DNA from 3 places in the Kribbella sp. NPDC050281 genome. Region 1 is predicted to be linked to each of the others. Evidence: riboswitches for the same ligand, from Rfam matches in the RefSeq annotation. Region 1 holds a riboswitch; each other region holds the start of a gene.
What was found. A riboswitch is a leader RNA that binds a small molecule or an ion and turns the genes downstream of it on or off. The one in region 1 is predicted to bind cobalamin.
Positions count from the first base shown of each region.

Region 1 (5,802 bases):
CCCCACTTCATCGGGTACGTGAACTCGTCCAGGACGTACAGGTCGTGTGTCTGCGCGGCGATCCGGCGCTGGATCTCACGCCAACCCTCCAGTGCGTCGGCGGCGTGGTCCTCCTCGGTGCCGGCCTTCCGCGACCAGCTCCAGCCCTCGCCCATCTTGTGCCACTCGACCGGCCCGCCCTGACCGGTTGCCGTGTGCAACTCACCGAGCGCCTTGAACGCGCTCTCCTCGCCGACCTTCCACTTCGCGCTCTTGACGAACTGGAACACGCCGATGTCCCAGCCCTGGTTCCAGCCGCGCAGAGCCATCCCGAAGGCGGCCGTCGACTTTCCCTTCATCTCACCGGTGTGCACCATCAGCAGCGGCCGGTTCCGGCGCTGGCGGGTGGTCAGGCCGTCCTTCGGCACCACACTGGGCTGCCCCTTCGGCATCAGGCCGCCCTCCGGTCCGTCACCGTGCGGATGAGGTTGCCAGCGGCAACTTCACCGAGGTCGATGTACTCGGCGCCGAGGTCGGCCGCGAGCTCCCCGGCCAGCCCGAGCCGGACGCCGCGGCGCGGCTCGCAATCGACGACCACCGTGGCGATCCCGTGCTGGGCGAGCCATCCGGCCGCCTGACGGGCGCGGGCGAACGCGTTGTCTCCGTGGGTGGCTCGGCCGTCGGTGACGAGCACGAGCAGTGGGCGTCGACGTGGGTCTCGGATCGCGGCGATCCGCAGTACCTCGGCGGCTTGCAGCAGTCCCTCGGCGAGCGGCGTACGTCCACCCGTCGGCAGCGATTCAAGCCGGCGTACGGCGGTCTCGACGCTGCCGGTGGGCGGCAGGGCGACCGTCGCCGCGGCACCGGCGAACGTGACGAGGCCGACGGTGTCACGGCGCTGGTACGCGTCCAGGAGGAGCGAGACGATCGCGGTCTTCACCTCGCCCATCCGCTTCTTCGTCCCCATCGAGCCGGACGCGTCCACGCAGAAGAGCACGAGGTTGCCCTCACGCCCTTCTCGTACGGCGAGCCGCACATCCGCCGCCCGCACCGCGAGCCCCGGCCCGGTCCGCCCCCGCGCATGCTGATGCGGCGCCGCGGATCGGATAGTTGCCAGGAGATGCGGGCGGCCTGCCTCCCGTCCTGCGCGTGAACGGTCACCCACCACGCGCCCGACCTCGGTGATCGCCCGGGACCGCCGACCGGCGACGCCTGTCCCGGCGGCCTGCACACTGAGCAACCGCGCCTTGTAGGGCTCCGAGCTGCCCGCGACCTCACCTGCGGGTGCGGGACCTGAGAGGCCGGGCGCGCTGTCATCACCTGCACCAGAATCACCAGGATCAGCGGGATCCACACCTCCGCCCGGACCGCCAGGATCATCCGAACCATCGGGGCCGTCCGGGTCATCGTCCGGATCCGGAGGCGGAGTGCTGTTGTTGATCGCCTCTTCCAGCTGGTCCTCGTCGAGACCTGGAGCGTCGAACGGATTTCGACGACGCCGGTGCGGCAACGCGAGCTTGGCGGCCGCGCGCACATCATCCACCTCGACCACAGTCCGCCCGGACCAGGCAGCGTGGGCAACCGCCGTCCGCGCGGTGACCAGGTCGGCCCGCATCCCGTCGACGTCGAACGACGCGCAGATCTCCGCGATCTGACGCAAGGCGGAGTCGGTGAGAATCACCTCGGTCAGCAGGGCACGAGCCTTGACGATGCGCTCGGCGAGCTCGCGCTGCGGACCGTCGTACCGAGCAATGAAGGCATCCGGATCAGCCTCGTATCCGAGCCGAGCCCGCATCACCTCAACCCGGACGGCAGGATCCCGGCTGGCGACGACATCAACAGTCAGCCCGAACCGGTCGAGCAACTGCGGCCGCAGTTCACCCTCCTCCGGGTTCATCGTGCCGACCAGGACGAACCGCGCCGGGTGCGTGACCGATACCCCGTCACGCTCGACCGTCGCGCGTCCCATCGCCGCAGCGTCGAGCAGTACGTCGACCAGATGGTCGTGCAGCAGATTGACCTCGTCGACGTACAGGATCCCGCGGTGCGCCGCCGCCAGCAGTCCAGGTTCGTACACCGTGATGCCCTCGGCCAGCGCCTTCTCGAGATGCAACGACCCGAGCACACGGTCCTCAGTCGCACCCACCGGAAGCTCGACCAGCCGGGCCGGCCGGGATTCGCTGACCGACGAATGCGGTCCGTCGGGACAGGCCGGGTCCGGGTGGTCGGGGTCGCAGGAGAAGCGGCAGCCCGGTACGACGTCCACCGTCGGGAGGATCTCGGTCAGTGCGCGGACCGCGGTCGACTTCGCCGTACCCTTCTCGCCCCGGATCAGCACCCCACCGATCGCCGGCGAGATCGCCGCGAGAATCAGGGCGAGCTGAAGATCGTCCATCCCGACTACGGCGGTGAACGGGAAACCACTGGACGGTGAGGCAGGCCGCATGAGCGGTGGATCCCTTCGTCGAGCGGGTATCCACGCCCGCCGGCAGCTGGTACGCCGTACCACGGAGACCGCAGCCCGACGGACGGAGGTGGATGTCCTGGCTTCCGGGATTCATCCCGGTCACAGTGGCGGGACCGCCCCGGACTCCCGGCCGAAGCCGGTCACCGGTGTTCCTCCACAACCGTCCGCCCGATCATGACACACGCCACCCATCCCTCAGCGACCAGGTTCACACCCGCACCCGGCGGTGGTGGGCCTGTCGGTTGGGCGCGGATGGGTGTTCACTGAGGTGACATGGGGGGTCTTCGGGCCGATCATCGGTTTGCGGGACGGGCCGTCGAACAGGAACTGCTCGGCGACGTGGTGCGCGACGCCGTCGGCGGGATCCCGCGCGCGATCGTGATCCACGGTGAAGCCGGCATCGGAAAGAGCCGCTTGGCGCGGGAGATGTGCCGGGATCCGCGGCTGACCGTCCTGTGGGGATCGTGCGTGCACTTCGGTGGCGCGTCGGTTCCGTTCGCCCCGATCAGCGGCGCACTGCAGGACTGGCTCAGCCAGGCCGACGCGGACGAGCGGGAGCGGATCCTCGCCGCGACCGATGGGCTGACCGCCTTGCTTCCCTCGATCGGAACGAACGGCAGCGGCGACGCTGCCGACGGCAGCGACTCGACGCGGCTGCCGATGCTGGTCGATCTCGTGCTGAACCGGATCGCGGACCAGCGCCCGACGGTGGTCGTCATCGACGACCTGCAGTGGGCCGACGTGGCCTCTCTGGACGTGCTGTCCTACCTGATCGCGGGATTCCGGGTCCAGCGGCTGGTCCTGATCGCCACCTGCAGGACCGAGGAACGCGGCGAGGGGCATCCACTCCACTCCTGGCTGGCCGACATGCGCCGGATGCCGTACTTCGGCGAGATTTCCTTGCAACCGCTCGACCTGGACGCCGTCAGCAACCAGATCGAAGGACTGCTCGGCCACACGCCCGACATCGAGCTCGCCACCGAGGTCCTGGCCAGGTCGGACGGCAACCCCTATCTCGTCGAACTGATGGTCCGCGGTCTGTCCGGCTCCGAGCGAAGTCTGCCTCCGACAGTCCCGGCCGCACTCGGGGAAGCATTGCTCGCCACCTGGCACGGTCTGTCCGAACGAGCCCGGCTGGTCACCAGAATTCTCGCCGTCGGCGGTCGCCCGACGCCATCCGCAGTACTGACCGAGGTCGCCTCCAGCCATGGGATCCGGGCGGATCAGATCACCCCCAGCCTGTCCGAGGCGCAGGACCGCGGTGTCGTGCGCAACGACGGCGGCAGCTGGTGGTTCCGCCATCCGCTGCTGGCCGAGGTCCTGTACGACGGCCTGTCCCCCGACCAAGCGATCGAGCTGCATTCCGACTACGTCGGCGTACTCGAGTCGCGGCCCGCCGAGTTGACGGCCGCCGACCTGGCGGTCCACAACGAACGGGCCGGCAACATCGATGCGACCTTCCGCTGGTCGCTCGTGGCGGCCGACCAGGCAGCACAGCTACGGGCCCCGTCCGAAGAGGCGATCCAACTCCGCCGCGCGTGCGCTCTCTGGGAGTCGGCATCACCGGCGATCCGAGGCGGGCGTGACGACAGGATCCGCCTGTTGCGACGGACAAGCACGATCTGTCTCCGGGCAAGCCTGGCCGACGCGGCCGTCCCGCTCCTGACCGATGCATTGAGCCTGGTGGACACAACGCGCGAGCCGTTGCTGGCCTGCGATCTCCTGGTCGCGCGGTCCAACGCCCGCTGGAGCTCGACCGCGCCCGGCATGCCAGACCTGGCCGACGTTCTGGAAGCGATCGAATTGACGACAGACTTCCCCGCGAGCGCGGAGCGCGCCGTCGCGTTCGCCGAGCTGTCCGAGAGCGAGACATTGCACGGCCTGCCGGACGACGTACTGCACGCAGAGGAAGCGGTCCGGATCGCGCACAGGTCAGGCTCGGCGCAAGCCATCGGGCGCGGCTTGGGTGCATTGGCGGCTGTGTCCGACAGCCGCGCGCCGCTCGAGTCGCTCGCCGGTGCGGAGGTTGCGGAAGAGCTGGCCAGGTCCTGCGGAGATGTGGACACCGCCACCAATGCCGCCATCTTCCGTTTCAATGCTCTGCACGCGCTCGGCCGGCGATCCGATGCAGCTGACGTCACTCGCGCTGCGTACTTCGACGCTGTTTCCGCCGGCGCCGGCGTCTGGGCGTATTTCCTCGCCTTCGAAGCCGCCAGCGAGCTGATCGACCTCGGCCGCTGGGACGACTGCCGAGGCTTGTTGCGGTCCGCGTTGGCGGCCCGCGCGGCCGATATCCCTGGAGCAGGCGTCAGGTTGGCCGCGAGCCTGCTCGCCGTGCGGTCGGGCCGGACCGAAGAGGCCCGGCAGCATTTCGATCGGGCGTTGGAGCTGATCTCCGACGACTTCAATCCGCTCCGCCCGTCCATCACCCGCGTCGGCATCGAGCTGATGACCGCGGAAGGCAAGGACGCGCTCTCCGTGGCCTGGGCACGCCCACGTCTGACCGCGATGGATCAGCCGCCTGATGCGTGGGATGACGAGGTACTTCCTGGCTTTGCCCGGGCGGCGGCCGACGCAGCCTGCGCTGCCCGGGACCGCGGTGATGTCGCCGCCGTCGCTGCGGCCGCGGACGTGCTCGACAGCGTCATCGACGGATGGCCGCGGGCGCCCTTCGCCGACGCCATGGGTGGCGTGGATGTCCAAGCGATGAATGAGGCACTCCTTGCGGCCGAGATCGGCCGCTGCCGGAACACCCCGGACCAACCGGAGCTCTGGCGCCGCGCGGCAGACGCGTGCGGTGGCGCCGGAAGTCGCTGGGATCAAGCGGTCGCGCAGTGGCGGTGCGCCGAGGCTGAGCTCACCAGTGGACCGACTTCGGCGCAGGCACGCGGCCTCCTGCGGCAGGCTCATGAGTGCGCGGTCGAGTTGGGCGCCGAGCCCTTGCGTCGAGAGGTCGAGTCGCTGGCGCGGCGGGCAAAGGTTGACCTGAGCCCGGTCGAGGTCGTTCCGACCGTCGACGACCCACGACTGGCCGCACTCACCGACCGCGAACGGGAAGTGCTGGCCTTCCTCGTCGTCGGGCGGTCGAACTCCGAGATCGCCAAGGATCTGTTCATCAGTGACAAGACGGTCAGTGTTCATGTCTCGAACATTCTGCGGAAGACCGGGACTACGAGCCGGGTGGCAGCCGCCGCTCTGGCTGAGCGGCGGCTGCTTGGTCACTGAAGGTCGACCGGATGGCGACGTCGGTAGGCCCAGAGGGCTGCCAGGGCGATACCGGCCCCACCGATGGCGCTTGCGCCGGCCTGCCGAGCTTCATCGAGGTTGTCGTCGACCTCGATCGTCGGGCCCGGATC
Region 1 covers NZ_JBFAKS010000003.1:299,253-305,054, forward strand. The annotation lists gene cobO (cob(I)yrinic acid a,c-diamide adenosyltransferase) at 1-431, opposite strand, end outside; gene AB0I34_RS05720 (putative cobaltochelatase) at 431-2,425, opposite strand; cobalamin riboswitch at 2,498-2,630, opposite strand; gene AB0I34_RS05725 (AAA family ATPase) at 2,720-5,671, shown strand; gene AB0I34_RS05730 (hypothetical protein) at 5,665-5,802, opposite strand, start outside.

Region 2 (5,802 bases), on a different contig from region 1:
GGCCTCGATCGCCAGGTCCATCTGGGTCCGAGGGTCCTGCGGGAACTCGCGGCCGGTGTGCTCATGGACGGCCTGCTTGAACGTCTCGACCAAGCGCTTCAGGTCGTCCGCGTCCAGGTCGAGGTCGTTGCGGGTGCCCTTGACTTCCTTGGCCGCCTCGATCGCGTCCTCGAACACGTCGCCGTCCATGTCGAGCACGGTCTTGCCGAACATCTGGATCAGCCGGCGGTACGCGTCCCAGGCGAACCGCGGGTTGCCGGAGTGATGCGCGAGCCCGTTCACCGAATCGTCGTTCAGGCCGACGTTCAGAACGGTCTCCATCATCCCGGGCATCGACACGGCCGCTCCGGACCGGACCGAGACGAGCAGGGGGTCGTCGGCCTGGCCGAGCTTCTTGCCCATCTTCTGCTGCAGTACGTCGACGTGGTGGTCGATCTCGTCGGCCAACTCCGGTGGCACCGAGCCGGTGGTCAGGTACGCGCGGCAGGCCTCGGCGCTGATGGTGAATCCGGGTGGCACCGGCAGGCCGAGGTTGGTCATCTCGGCCAGGTTCGCCCCCTTCCCGCCGAGCAGCTCCTTCATGTCCTTGTTGCCTTCGGCGAAGTCGTAGACGAGTTTCGGCACGATCACTCCCTGTGGTTCAGGCGGTGCTTCTGAGCGCGGTGTGGTGGCCCGCTGGCCCATCGACTCCAGTGGCGGGGGCGTTGCTCTCAGAGTAAGCCCAAAAACCAGTCCAGTTGAACACTGGTCTCACGATGCCGACGTGACTCTGCCCACAGGTCGAAGGCCGGAAAACCCTTCCCCCGTTGACAACGCAAGACAATCGGCACGTCCGCCAACGAAACCTTCTGGCGAATCGATCCCGGGGTTTCGTCGCGTCGACGGCGGGTACCGCGAGTGGTGTTCGTCTCGCCGTCCGGCGCGTCGCGGTGCTCGCGGGTTACGCTCGGCAGTGCCGACGGTTCGCCTGGTCGGGTGGTCGACGACGAGGCGAGGCAACAGGGAACCCGGTGTGAATCCGGGACTGCCCCGCAGCGGTGAACGGGAACGACAGCCGTCAGACAGCACTGGACGCCCGGCGTCCGGGAAGCGACGGCCAGTAGGCCAACCGGTCAGACCGACCGGACTGCCCGTGAGTCCGAAGACCTGCCGACGGTCCGCGCACCAGCCGGTGCGCGGTGGATCGGTGGTCTCGTGGGAGGACCCGTCCGGCGTCTCCGCGACCCCGCCGATCCCTGGCACGCTCGCGAGGAGAGAGACGTGAACACCATCAAGACAGTGCTGGGCTATCCGCGCATCGGCCCGGACCGCGAACTCAAGAAGGCCGTCGAGAAGTACTGGTCCGGCGACAGCGACGCGGCCGAACTGGAGGCGACCGCCCGCCAACTGCGCGCCGACACCTGGCGCGATCTGGCCGGCCGCGGACTCGACGTTCTCCCCGGTAACACCTTCTCGTACTACGACCAGATGCTCGACCACGTGCAGCTGTTCGGGATCATTCCCGAGCGCTTCCGCGCCCTCGATCGCTCCGGACTCGACACGTACTTCGCGATGGCGCGTGGCCACGCCGAGGTGGCGCCGCTGGAGCTGACCAAGTGGTTCGACACCAACTACCACTACTTGGTCCCCGAGCTCACCGAGGACACGGTGTTCCGGCTCAACCCGGCCAAGCCACTCGAGGATCTGGCGGCCGCGCAAGAAGCCGGGGTGGAGACCCGCCCGGTCCTGATCGGGCCACTGACCTTCCTGCTGCTCTCGAAATCCACAACTCCGGGCTTCGAGCCACTCAGCCTGCTCGACCGTCTCCTGGACGCGTACGCCGAACTTCTCGGCAGGCTCGATGCCGCGGGTGCTGACTGGGTGCAGCTGGACGAGCCGGCCTTGGTCCAGGACCGCACACCGGCTGAGCTCGACGCTCTCCGTCGCGCGTACGACCGGTTGGCGAAGCTCACCGAACGCCCGCGTCTCCTGGTCGCGACGTACTTCGGAGATCCCGGTGCAGCCCTGCCGGTGCTCGCGTCCACAGCGATCGAGGGGCTGGCGGTCGACCTCGTGTCCACTCCTGGCCTGGTCGACCGGCTGGCCGTCTTGCCGGCCATCCAGCGTAAGACCGTTTTCGCCGGGGTGGTCGACGGCCGGAACGTCTGGCGCACTCCCCTCGGTGAGGCGTTGTCGACCTGCGTGCAGCTGCTCGGCTCCGTCGGCCGGCTCGCCGTTTCCACCTCGTGCTCGCTGCTCCATGTGCCGTACGACGTGGATGCGGAGGACGAGCTTGATCCGCAGGTGCGGGCGCGACTCGCGATCGCGCGGCAGAAAGTCGACGAGGTAGTCCTGCTCGGCCGTGCGCTCAGCGAGGAGGAGCCCGGCGTACTGGTGAACCTCGACAATCCGTCGCCCGGCTTGTTGAAGGAGTCCGGCCTCGCTCGTGAGCAGGCCGTCCGCGCCCGGGTCGCCGCGATCCGTCCCGAGGATCGGCAGCGAGCGCCGTACGACGAACGCCGGACCGCGCAGGAGTCGATCGGGCTGCCGGATCTCGCGACCACCACGATCGGCTCGTTCCCGCAGACCGCGGACCTCCGCCGAACCCGCACCGAACTCCGGTCCGGCCGGATCGACCAGGCGACGTACGACGAGCGGATGCGGGCCGAGATCGCGCGGGTGATCAGCCTGCAGGAGGAGCTCGGGCTGGACGTGCTCGTGCATGGGGAACCCGAGCGCAACGACATGGTCCAGTACTTCGCCGAACAGCTGGACGGCTTCGCGACCACCAAATACGGCTGGGTGCAGTCGTACGGCAGCCGGTGCGTCCGGCCACCGATCCTGTACGGCGACGTGTCGCGACCCGAGCCGATGACCGTGCGCTGGGCGTCGTACGCGCAATCGCTGACCGAGCGGCCGGTGAAGGGGATGCTGACCGGGCCGGTGACGATCCTGGCCTGGTCCTTCGTCCGCGACGACCAGCCCGCCGCCGTTACCGCCGATCAGGTCGCGCTGGCCCTGCGGGACGAGGTGGCCGACCTGGCGTCGGCCGGGATCAGGATCGTGCAGGTGGACGAACCTGCACTGCGCGAGCTGCTGCCGTTGCGATCGGCGGAGCAGAAGGCGTACCTGGACTGGTCGGTCGGTGCGTTCCGGCTGGCCACTGGCGGCGCGTCCGCCGAGATCCAGATCCACACGCATCTGTGCTACTCGGAGTTCGGTGCGGTGATCGCCGGGATCGACGGACTGGACGCCGACGTGACCACGATCGAGGCCGCGCGATCAGGTATGGAGATCCTCGGCGACCTCACCGCCGCCGGCTTCCGCCGCGGCGTCGGCCCGGGCATCTACGACATCCACTCTCCTCGCGTCCCCAGCCAGGACGAACTCACGGACCTGATTGACCGGGCCGTGGCGGCCGTGCCGGCAGACCGGTTGTGGATCAATCCGGACTGCGGCCTGAAAACCCGCGGCTACGACGAGGTGATCCCTGCGCTCCGGCACCTGGTCCAGGCGGCCCGGACCGCCCGCACCTGAGTGCCCTTGCCGTGGGCACCTTGTTAGGTGCCCACGGCAACCGGGTCAGGCTGTCACGGTGCAGTAGTCGGACGCCCAGAACGAGTCGCCCTTCCACATCTCCACGCGCAGGGTGTGGCGGGATCCTTCGGTCAGGTTCCCGGTGATCCAGTCGGTGTGATACGGGTAGTTGTGACCTAGGGTGCTTGCCCGGCGGCCGGTGTCCAGCACGGCCACGACACCCCACCCGTCCTTGGCCTCATCCATGCCCTGAGCGCGTCACCGGGGGTCCAGTCGAACGGGTCACCATTCCACTCGCCCATCCCGACCAGTTCGTCGTCACTGGATCGATAGACACGCAGGAGGTACCCCTTGTGGTCGCTGTCGAGCAAGGCGCAGGTCGAGTAGTAGGGCTCACCTGCGTTCGCCTCGGTCTCGGCGACCACTGCCAATCCACCGGCGAGCAGCGAGGTGGCAGCGACGAGTGCACCCACACGAGCTTTCAGATTCACAGATTGTCCTTCCAGGAACGTCCTTCAATGCCGCCCCTAGCCTGCACAATCTCTTGTGATATCGCAGCTGGTTTTTCACATCAACTTACGAGAAGTTACCATCACATCCTGCGGCGGGTGCGGAGGTAGTCGCCTACTACGGCGGCGCCGAGGCCGTCGGGGTCGGGGGCCAGGACTCGGCCGCCGCTGCGGCGGGCCAGGAGGTCGACGAAGGCGTTGAGGCGGGGGTCGTCGCCCAGACGGAAGACCGTGAGCGACGCGCCGAGTTTGGCCAGGCGGTCCACCTCGAAGATCGTCTTGCGGAGCGTGGCCGGCTCGGGTGGGTAGGAGAACTCCGCCGTACCGTCCGGCTCCAGGTGCGCGGTCGGCTCGCCGTCGGTCACCATCAGGACCACCGGCTGCGCGTCCGGATGACGACGCAGATGACGGCCGGCCAGCAGCAGGGCGTGATGCGCGTTCGTCCCTTGCTCCCAGGCGCCCTCCATCCCGATCAGCTGCGGCAGCTCGACGACTCCGGCGTACCTCCCGAACGTGATCAGCTGGAGCGCGTCGTTGCGGTAGCGCGTCGAGATGAGCTGGTGCAGGGCGAGTGCCGTCCGCTTCATCGGCAGCCAACGGCCCTCCTGGACCATCGACCACGACGTGTCGACCAGCAACGCGACCGCGGCCCGGGCCCGATGCTCGGTCTCCGCGATCTCCACATCAGCCACATCCAGCTTGACCGACCCACTGCGCGTAGCACTCCGCAGTACTGCGTTCCGCACGGTCCGAGGCACATCCCACGGCTGGGTATCGCCGAACTGCCATTGCCGGCTGGAGCCACTCAGCTCGCCCGCCGCCCCGGCATTGGCTGCGTCGCGTTCACCCGATCCCCGAGCAGCCCGCAGTACGTCGGCCAGCGCGGTCTGCCCGAGCTGTCGCAGAGCCTTCGGCGACAACCGCAACGAACCATCGGGCGCTCGCTCGAGCAAACCCTGGTCGCGCAGCTGCCTCTCCAGCTCGGACAACCGGCGAGCATCCACCGTTGCCTCGTCGCCGAGCTGCCGGGTGAGCGCATCGAGGTCGATGTCCTCGAGCCGCGCGCCCGGATACGACTGCGCCAACTGCTCGGCCAGCGCATCGAGCTCGGCGAGGTCGGACATCGCCTGCGCACCGTCGGCGAGACCGAGCGGGTCGTCACCGCTCATCCGCTCCGACCCGGTCCAGTCCTCCCCCGGCCGCAGCGACTGCAGCTGGGCGTCCAGCTGCGCCAACTGCTGGGCGAGTTGCGGACTGCCGAATGCCTGCTGCGACAACTCCATCAGCTCGGCCCGCTGCTCGGCAGTCATCGAGTTCATCATCCGCTGTGCCGCGGCCGCCCGCTGCGCCAGTACGTCGATCAGTTCGTCGACGTTCTGCGGATTCTCCGGGAAGAACTCGCCGTGCTTGGCCATGAACTCGTCGAACAACTCCGGCACCTCGGGCCGGTCCTGTGCATGCGCGGCGAGCAACGCGTTGAGGTCGGTGAGCATCTCGTTGATCCGCTCGACGTCCTCAGGCGTGGTCTGCTGCAGCGCCTCCTTCATGCCCTCGAACCGCGACCCGAGCAGCTCGCGCCCGAGCAACTCCCGGATCTCCTCGTACTTCTGCCGCGCCTCCGACGACTCCCACTGGTAGTTGGCCAGCTCCCGTACGGCGGCCGCCGTACCCGACGGAAGCGCGTCGAGCTCGGCCTCCTTGAACCGGGCGTCGTCGGACGGGTTCGGGAACAGCTCGCGCCGCTCGGCTGCCAGCGCCTCGTCCAGCAACCGCTGGA
Region 2 covers NZ_JBFAKS010000052.1:36,936-42,737, reverse strand. The annotation lists gene ppdK (pyruvate, phosphate dikinase) at 1-627, opposite strand, end outside; cobalamin riboswitch at 943-1,169, shown strand; gene metE (5-methyltetrahydropteroyltriglutamate--homocysteine S-methyltransferase) at 1,261-3,516, shown strand; gene AB0I34_RS38780 (hypothetical protein) at 3,562-3,762, opposite strand; gene AB0I34_RS38775 (VWA domain-containing protein) at 4,109-5,802, opposite strand, start outside.
Region 2: it holds a riboswitch for cobalamin, as region 1 does, so the genes downstream of both, metE (5-methyltetrahydropteroyltriglutamate--homocysteine S-methyltransferase) here and AB0I34_RS05720 (putative cobaltochelatase) in region 1, are expected to answer to the same signal.

Region 3 (5,802 bases), on a different contig from region 1:
CGACATGAACCGGAACGAGCTGAGCAACTCGTAGAACTGCAGCGCCCGTGCCTCGCGGTCGTCCTCGCGCAGCGCCATCCCCATCGCGACCCGCAGGAAGAATGCCTGCGGCAGCTCGAACCGCACCTTGTCGATGTGCAGCAGGTAGCGGTCGTAGAGGGTCTGCAGGGCAAGGAAGGTGAAGTCCAGGTCGCGCTCGGGCCGGATCGCGGCGGCGAGCCGGTCCAGGTCGAAGGTGGCCAACTCCGGGTCGAGTTGCCCCGCCTCGATGCCGAGCCGGATGTAGCGCGGGAAGTAGTCCGCGTACGCGTCGGTCATGTCGGCCTGGCTGGCCTGCCGCGGCTCGCCGTGGACGCGGCCGAGCGCCTCGCGACGGATCTGGTCGAGCAGCAGCCGGGACGCGGCGAAGCTGTACTGCGGCTCGGTCTCGACGTACGACCGGGCCGCCATCACCAGCGCGAGCTCGACCTCGTGTTGTGCGATGCCGTCGTAGCAGGAGCCAAGGGTCTCGTCGAGGATCAGCTCGGGGTCGACCGCGTCCAGACCCGTGGCCGCCTCCGCGACGATCACGCGCAGCCGGTCGACATCGAGCGGCGCGGTGCTGCCGTCGGCCGCGCGGACGGTGAGCGTGGGCTTGTCGGTGATGCCGGAAGGGTCGGCCGGGGTGCGGGCCTTGGTGCGCTCCTCGCGGTAGAGGACGTACGCACGGGCGACCTGGTGCTCGCCGGCGCGCATCAGCGCCAGCTCGACCTGGTCCTGGATGTCCTCGACCTGCACACTGCGGCGGGCGTCACCGCGGCTCGTCAGGGCCTCGACGACCCGGCCGGTCAGGTCGGTCACCAGGTCACGGACCCGGTGGGTGGTGCCCGCCTCGGCACCCTCGACGGCGAGGAACGCCTTGGTCATGGCGACCGAGATCTTGGTCTGGTCGAAACCGGTGTGGCCACCGTCGCGGCGTACGACGGTCAGCTGGATCGACTGGTCGGCTGTCGCCGCCCGGGATGAGGAAGCAATCGTCACAGGTGTTGTCTCCAAGAGGGTTCGGAGGACCGGAGCCACGCGGAGGGGCGCACGACGGGGCCGGCAGCACCGGCCGGGAACACTGCCGCCACGCCCTGCGACCCACCCGCGAGGTCTCGGACCACGTGCACCGGGCGGTGCACGCGCCGGTGGCAGGTATCCGGACTCGCGGAAGGCTTCCGCTCACCGTTGCGGGGCAGCTCCGGACTCGCACCGGATTCCCCTGTTGCCTCGGCGTGGCCCCACATCTTGTGGTGCCGACCACTCCGAACCACCAGCAGTAGTGATGCTAAGCGGCTGCCCCTAGATCTTGTGGTAGCGCCACGCCGCGTGTCGCACATGTTGTGGTCCTCACGCCGCGACTGCGTAGAGGTCCTGCAGCGTCATGATCTCCGAGCCATGGTGGATCAGCTCACGATTCAGCCGCAGTACGACGTGACCGAACGGCTCGCCCGCATCCAGCTCGGTCGCCTGACTGAGGCCGATCGTCATGACCTGCTCCTCGTCGAGAGCGGCGATCGCGTCCTGCCAGGCCTCGACCCAGTGCGTCAGCCACGCCACCGCATCGCGCGCGTTGCCGTGCAGGGTGATGTCGGCACGTCCCTGTTGGCTGGCGCCGAAGGTCCACTCCCAGCGCTCGAAGAACGTCTCGGTCAGATGCGCGATCAGCCAGGCGATCGTGCGTGGTCCGCGATGGTCCGGCTCGTCGGGCCACTGCGCGACCCACTCGCCGGACCCGAGTGATCGGAACCGCCCGGTGTAGTGCCGGCGTACGACGGTCAGCGCCTCGCTGCTCGGTCGCCAGAAGTACTGGTCGTCGGTCAACTGCGCGAGCCGGCCGGACAGCACCATCCAGCTGAAGCCGAGCTGGCCCCGGACCATGGCCATCGCCGATGGCCGGTGCAGGATGTCCCAGTCGAACGGCTCTGGCATCATCTCTCCCTGTACGATCGAACATATGTTCGAATTCTTGCTCGCTCGGGAGAAGAAAGTCAATGTGCGTGGCGTGTTGGTGCTGGCCTCGATGGGACCGGTCTGCTAGGTGGCTCGATCCGGGTGTCCGCCGCCGGGCTGGCGAAGCGGCGTTCGAGCAGGGTGAACGCGTCGATCAGTTCGGGCGCCTCGTAGACGCGGTTGCGTCGGCCGTCGGTGATCTCACGCAGGATGCCGGCCTCGACGAGCCTCGCCAGACCCTGGTTGGTCGCCTGCTGGGAGCGGTCGACAAGTTGCGCGGCCGCCGCGAGCGTGAGCACCGGCGCGGCGGGCAGTGCGTCGATCAGCAGGTCGGCTGCCGAGCCGCCGCGGACAGGCGCGGCTCGCTCGCGCCATGTCGACTTCAGTTCGGCCGCCGTCTGCTCGAAGCGAGCGGCCTCCGCCGTCGCGTGGCTGCAGGCCATTGCGAACATCCGCAGCCATGGATTCGCCGCCGACCGAGCCTTCGCAGTGGTGGCGCGACCGACGTGCCGGAACGCCGTCAGTGCTTCGACGTACTGCATCGCGTGCGTGGCGAGCGACAGCGACACCGGCGGCACAGTCCGCGTGATCAGTCCATCGGCCCGCAGGATCAGGTGAATCAGCGCCCGGCCGGTCCGGCCGTTGCCATCGGCAAAGGGGTGGATGGTCTCGAACTGCGCGTGCGCGATCGCGGTCTTCGCCAGCACCGGCAGCCGGGACTCCCGGACGAAGGTCATCAGATCCGCCAGCAGGTCGGGCACGAGGTGCGCCGGCGGCGGGACGTAGTACGCCTCGGCGGGGGAGCGGCCGCCGATCCAGTTCTGCAGGAAGCGGACCTCACCGCCGAACTCGGGTGTCGGGGACTGGGCCATCAAGCGCCGGTGCGCCTCGAGCAGGTGGTCGACCTCGAGTTTGTCGCCGGCCTGGACGGATTCGGTCGCCCAGGTCATCGCGTCGACCGCGCCGAGCACCTCCTCGGCGGTGACGTCGTGCTGCCGGTCCCGCAGTACGTCGGCCTTGAGCAGGCGGCGTGCGCCGACCACCAGCCCTTCGATCTGCGACGACCCGACAGCCTCCGCCCTCAGCAGCAGACGGGCCAGGGCTTCGCTGTTCGTCAGGACGGCGGCCGTCGCGTCCAGGCGGGCCAGATCGCCGGCGGCGTCCTCCAATGCCGCGAGGACGTCGTCGCTCAGGTCGAACTCGCGCCCGACCAACGGGTCCGGGAAGTACAGCTCGTACGACCCGCCCAACCGCTCGGCCCGGGTGAACCCGTCCGGATGCCCAGGCCACAGATGCAACTCCACCCGTGCCATACCTCTTATTCAAGCTTATTTCACAACCTTGAACAAGGGGATGCTGCGATCAAGCAGGCGGTGTTCACCCGCTCGCCACCAGAACGCGTCACAATCAGTCCTCCGCCCGGCGTCGCAGGGCGACTACCGAAGGAGCCCGGCGATGACGGAGACCGAGCCGCAGGACGAGCATTCCGGTCTGCTGCACTCTCTCGGCAAACACCTGCCGCACCACCAGCACCATCCGAAGACCGACGACGTCATCGAGTCGGAGGAGGCGGTCGGCTTCGACCTTGACACCGACTCGGCGCTGCCGCACCCGCATCACCCGGACGGCAATACGTTCGACCGCGCCAAGGATCTGTCCTACGGTCGACTGCCAGACGACCCCGACGCCTGAGGACGCTTATGCGACTGGACGCGCAGACACTGCAGATGGTGGCCGCCAACGAGGCGGACTGGGATGCGCGGGCGCCGCTGCACGCGGCGAGCCGTTTCTACAGTCAGCCGGCGGAGTTCTGGTTCGCCGACTACGAGTGGGAGGACCTCGGTCCGCTCGAGGGTCGCGACGTACTGCATCTGCAGTGTCATCTGGGGACAGAGACGATTGCTTTCGCTCGGCGCGGGGCGAGGACGACCGGGTTGGACCTGTCGGCCAAGTCGCTCGAGGATGCGCGGCAACTCGCTGCCGACGCCGGGGTCGAGGTCGACTACGTCCACGCGAATGTGTACGACGCTGTGGAGGCGGTGCAAGGTCGCAGGTTCGATGTCGTCTACACGGGCAAGGGCGCGCTGTGCTACCTGCCCGATCTCGAGCACTGGGCGCGCGTGGTCCGTGACCTCCTCAAGCCTGGCGGCGCCTTGTACGTCGTGGAGTTCCACCCACTGCTGAACGCGATGCGGCCGGTGTCGCTGCCGGGCGACTCCGACGACCTGATCATCCGCGCCGACTACCTCGAAGGCCGCGGACCGATCGCCCACGACTCGACCGTGACCTACACCGGCGACGCGGTGCCCGGCCGTCAAACCAGCTACGAATGGATGCACGGCTTGGGTGAGGTCGTCACCACCCTCGCGTCCACCGGCTTCCACGTCACGAGCCTGCGTGAATCAGAGGTCCTGCAGTGGCCCCGCTGGCCGAGCATGAAACAGACCGCCGAGGGCTGGTGGCGCCTCCCCGACGACGCCCCACGCATCCCCCTCCTCTTCGCCGTGAAGGCAGTCACTCCACGCTGAAACCGGTGCGCCAACTGGGGTGAAGCGGCGTCCAACCGAGCGAGCGGGCCAGGGCGTTGTCGGCGCCGCGCTCCCACGGTCTTCGACCCGGCGCCAGAGCCGGAGCCGGGGCTCCCACGGACGCTGCGAAGACGGGGAGCCATTCGAGCGTCGGTGCCGGCTCGTCGTCGACCACGTTGACGGCGCCGCTCGGCCAGTTCAGGGCGTCGACGGCAGCCCGTGCCGCGTCGTCGACATGGAGGAGCGAGAAGACACCATCGCCCTCGGTGAGGCCGCCGAAGAACGGGGCACCGGGGTGATCGGCCGGCCGCTCGCTCCGCAGTACGTCGTCCGCCAACCCACCGCGGCGCAGCCACGTGCCCGGGCCGTAGAGCAGTCCGAACCGCAGGACGACGTACTCCGGGAGCTCGGCTGCGCCGTCCTCCAGCGAGCGGATCGCGGACACCGTCGTACCGCGCGGGTCCGGTGCCGACTCGTCCAGCGGGGTTGTCTCGACGGCCGGTCCGGCGCCGGCTTCGTAGGCCCAGGCGATCGACTGCGCGACCATCTTGGGTACGGCGGCCTGGCGGGCGGCGTCGACGAGGTTGCGGGTGCCGATGCGCCGGATCCGGCCGTTGCCACCCGGGGCGCCGCTGCTGAGGTCGGTCAGTTGGTGCATGATCACGTCGGGCGCAGCAGCCGCGACCGCAGCCTTCACCGCATCCGCGTCGTACACATCGAGTTGTACGCCGTGAGCCCCGGCCGCCCGCAGTTGTTCGAGGCCCGCATCGGACCGGGTCGTCCCGATCACCTGATGCCCGCCCTCGATCAGGCGCGGGACCAACCGTCGTCCGATCGCTCCGGTCGCGCCTGCAATCATCACCTTCACGACTGCCACGGTAGGGCCTGAAATGCCCAGCGGGTTGGGCCAATCATCGTTGGAGACCGTGGGCCAGTCGCTCGTTCTAGGATCGGAAGATGACGAACGACGGCCGCGCGCAGCGCGAGAGTGACTTGATTGCCTACTACACCAACGAGGTTGATGCTCGGGTCGGGCGTGAGCTGCCTGATGCCAGGGTTGATCGGCGCACGGCGTACCTCGAGCGGCTGGGCAGTGAGGGGCGGCGGTCCGTGCTCGAGATCGGCTGTGGTCCGGGGCGTGACGGGCAGGCGATTGCGGATGCCGGGTTCGACTATGTGGGCGTGGATCTCGCGCCCGCCAGCGTCGAGACCTGCCGCTCACTTGGTCTGGAAGCGCAGGTTGCCTCGGTGCTGGAGTTGCCGTTCGAGGACGGGACCTTCGATGCCGGCTGGACGATGA
Region 3 covers NZ_JBFAKS010000034.1:7,901-13,702, forward strand. The annotation lists gene AB0I34_RS30800 (ribonucleoside-diphosphate reductase subunit alpha) at 1-1,020, opposite strand, end outside; cobalamin riboswitch at 1,154-1,311, opposite strand; gene AB0I34_RS30805 (DinB family protein) at 1,372-1,953, opposite strand; gene AB0I34_RS30810 (Fic family protein) at 2,013-3,287, opposite strand; gene AB0I34_RS30815 (hypothetical protein) at 3,430-3,666, shown strand; gene AB0I34_RS30820 (class I SAM-dependent methyltransferase) at 3,675-4,502, shown strand; gene AB0I34_RS30825 (NAD(P)-dependent oxidoreductase) at 4,489-5,361, opposite strand; gene AB0I34_RS30830 (class I SAM-dependent methyltransferase) at 5,460-5,802, shown strand, end outside.
Region 3: it holds a riboswitch for cobalamin, as region 1 does, so the genes downstream of both, AB0I34_RS30800 (ribonucleoside-diphosphate reductase subunit alpha) here and AB0I34_RS05720 (putative cobaltochelatase) in region 1, are expected to answer to the same signal.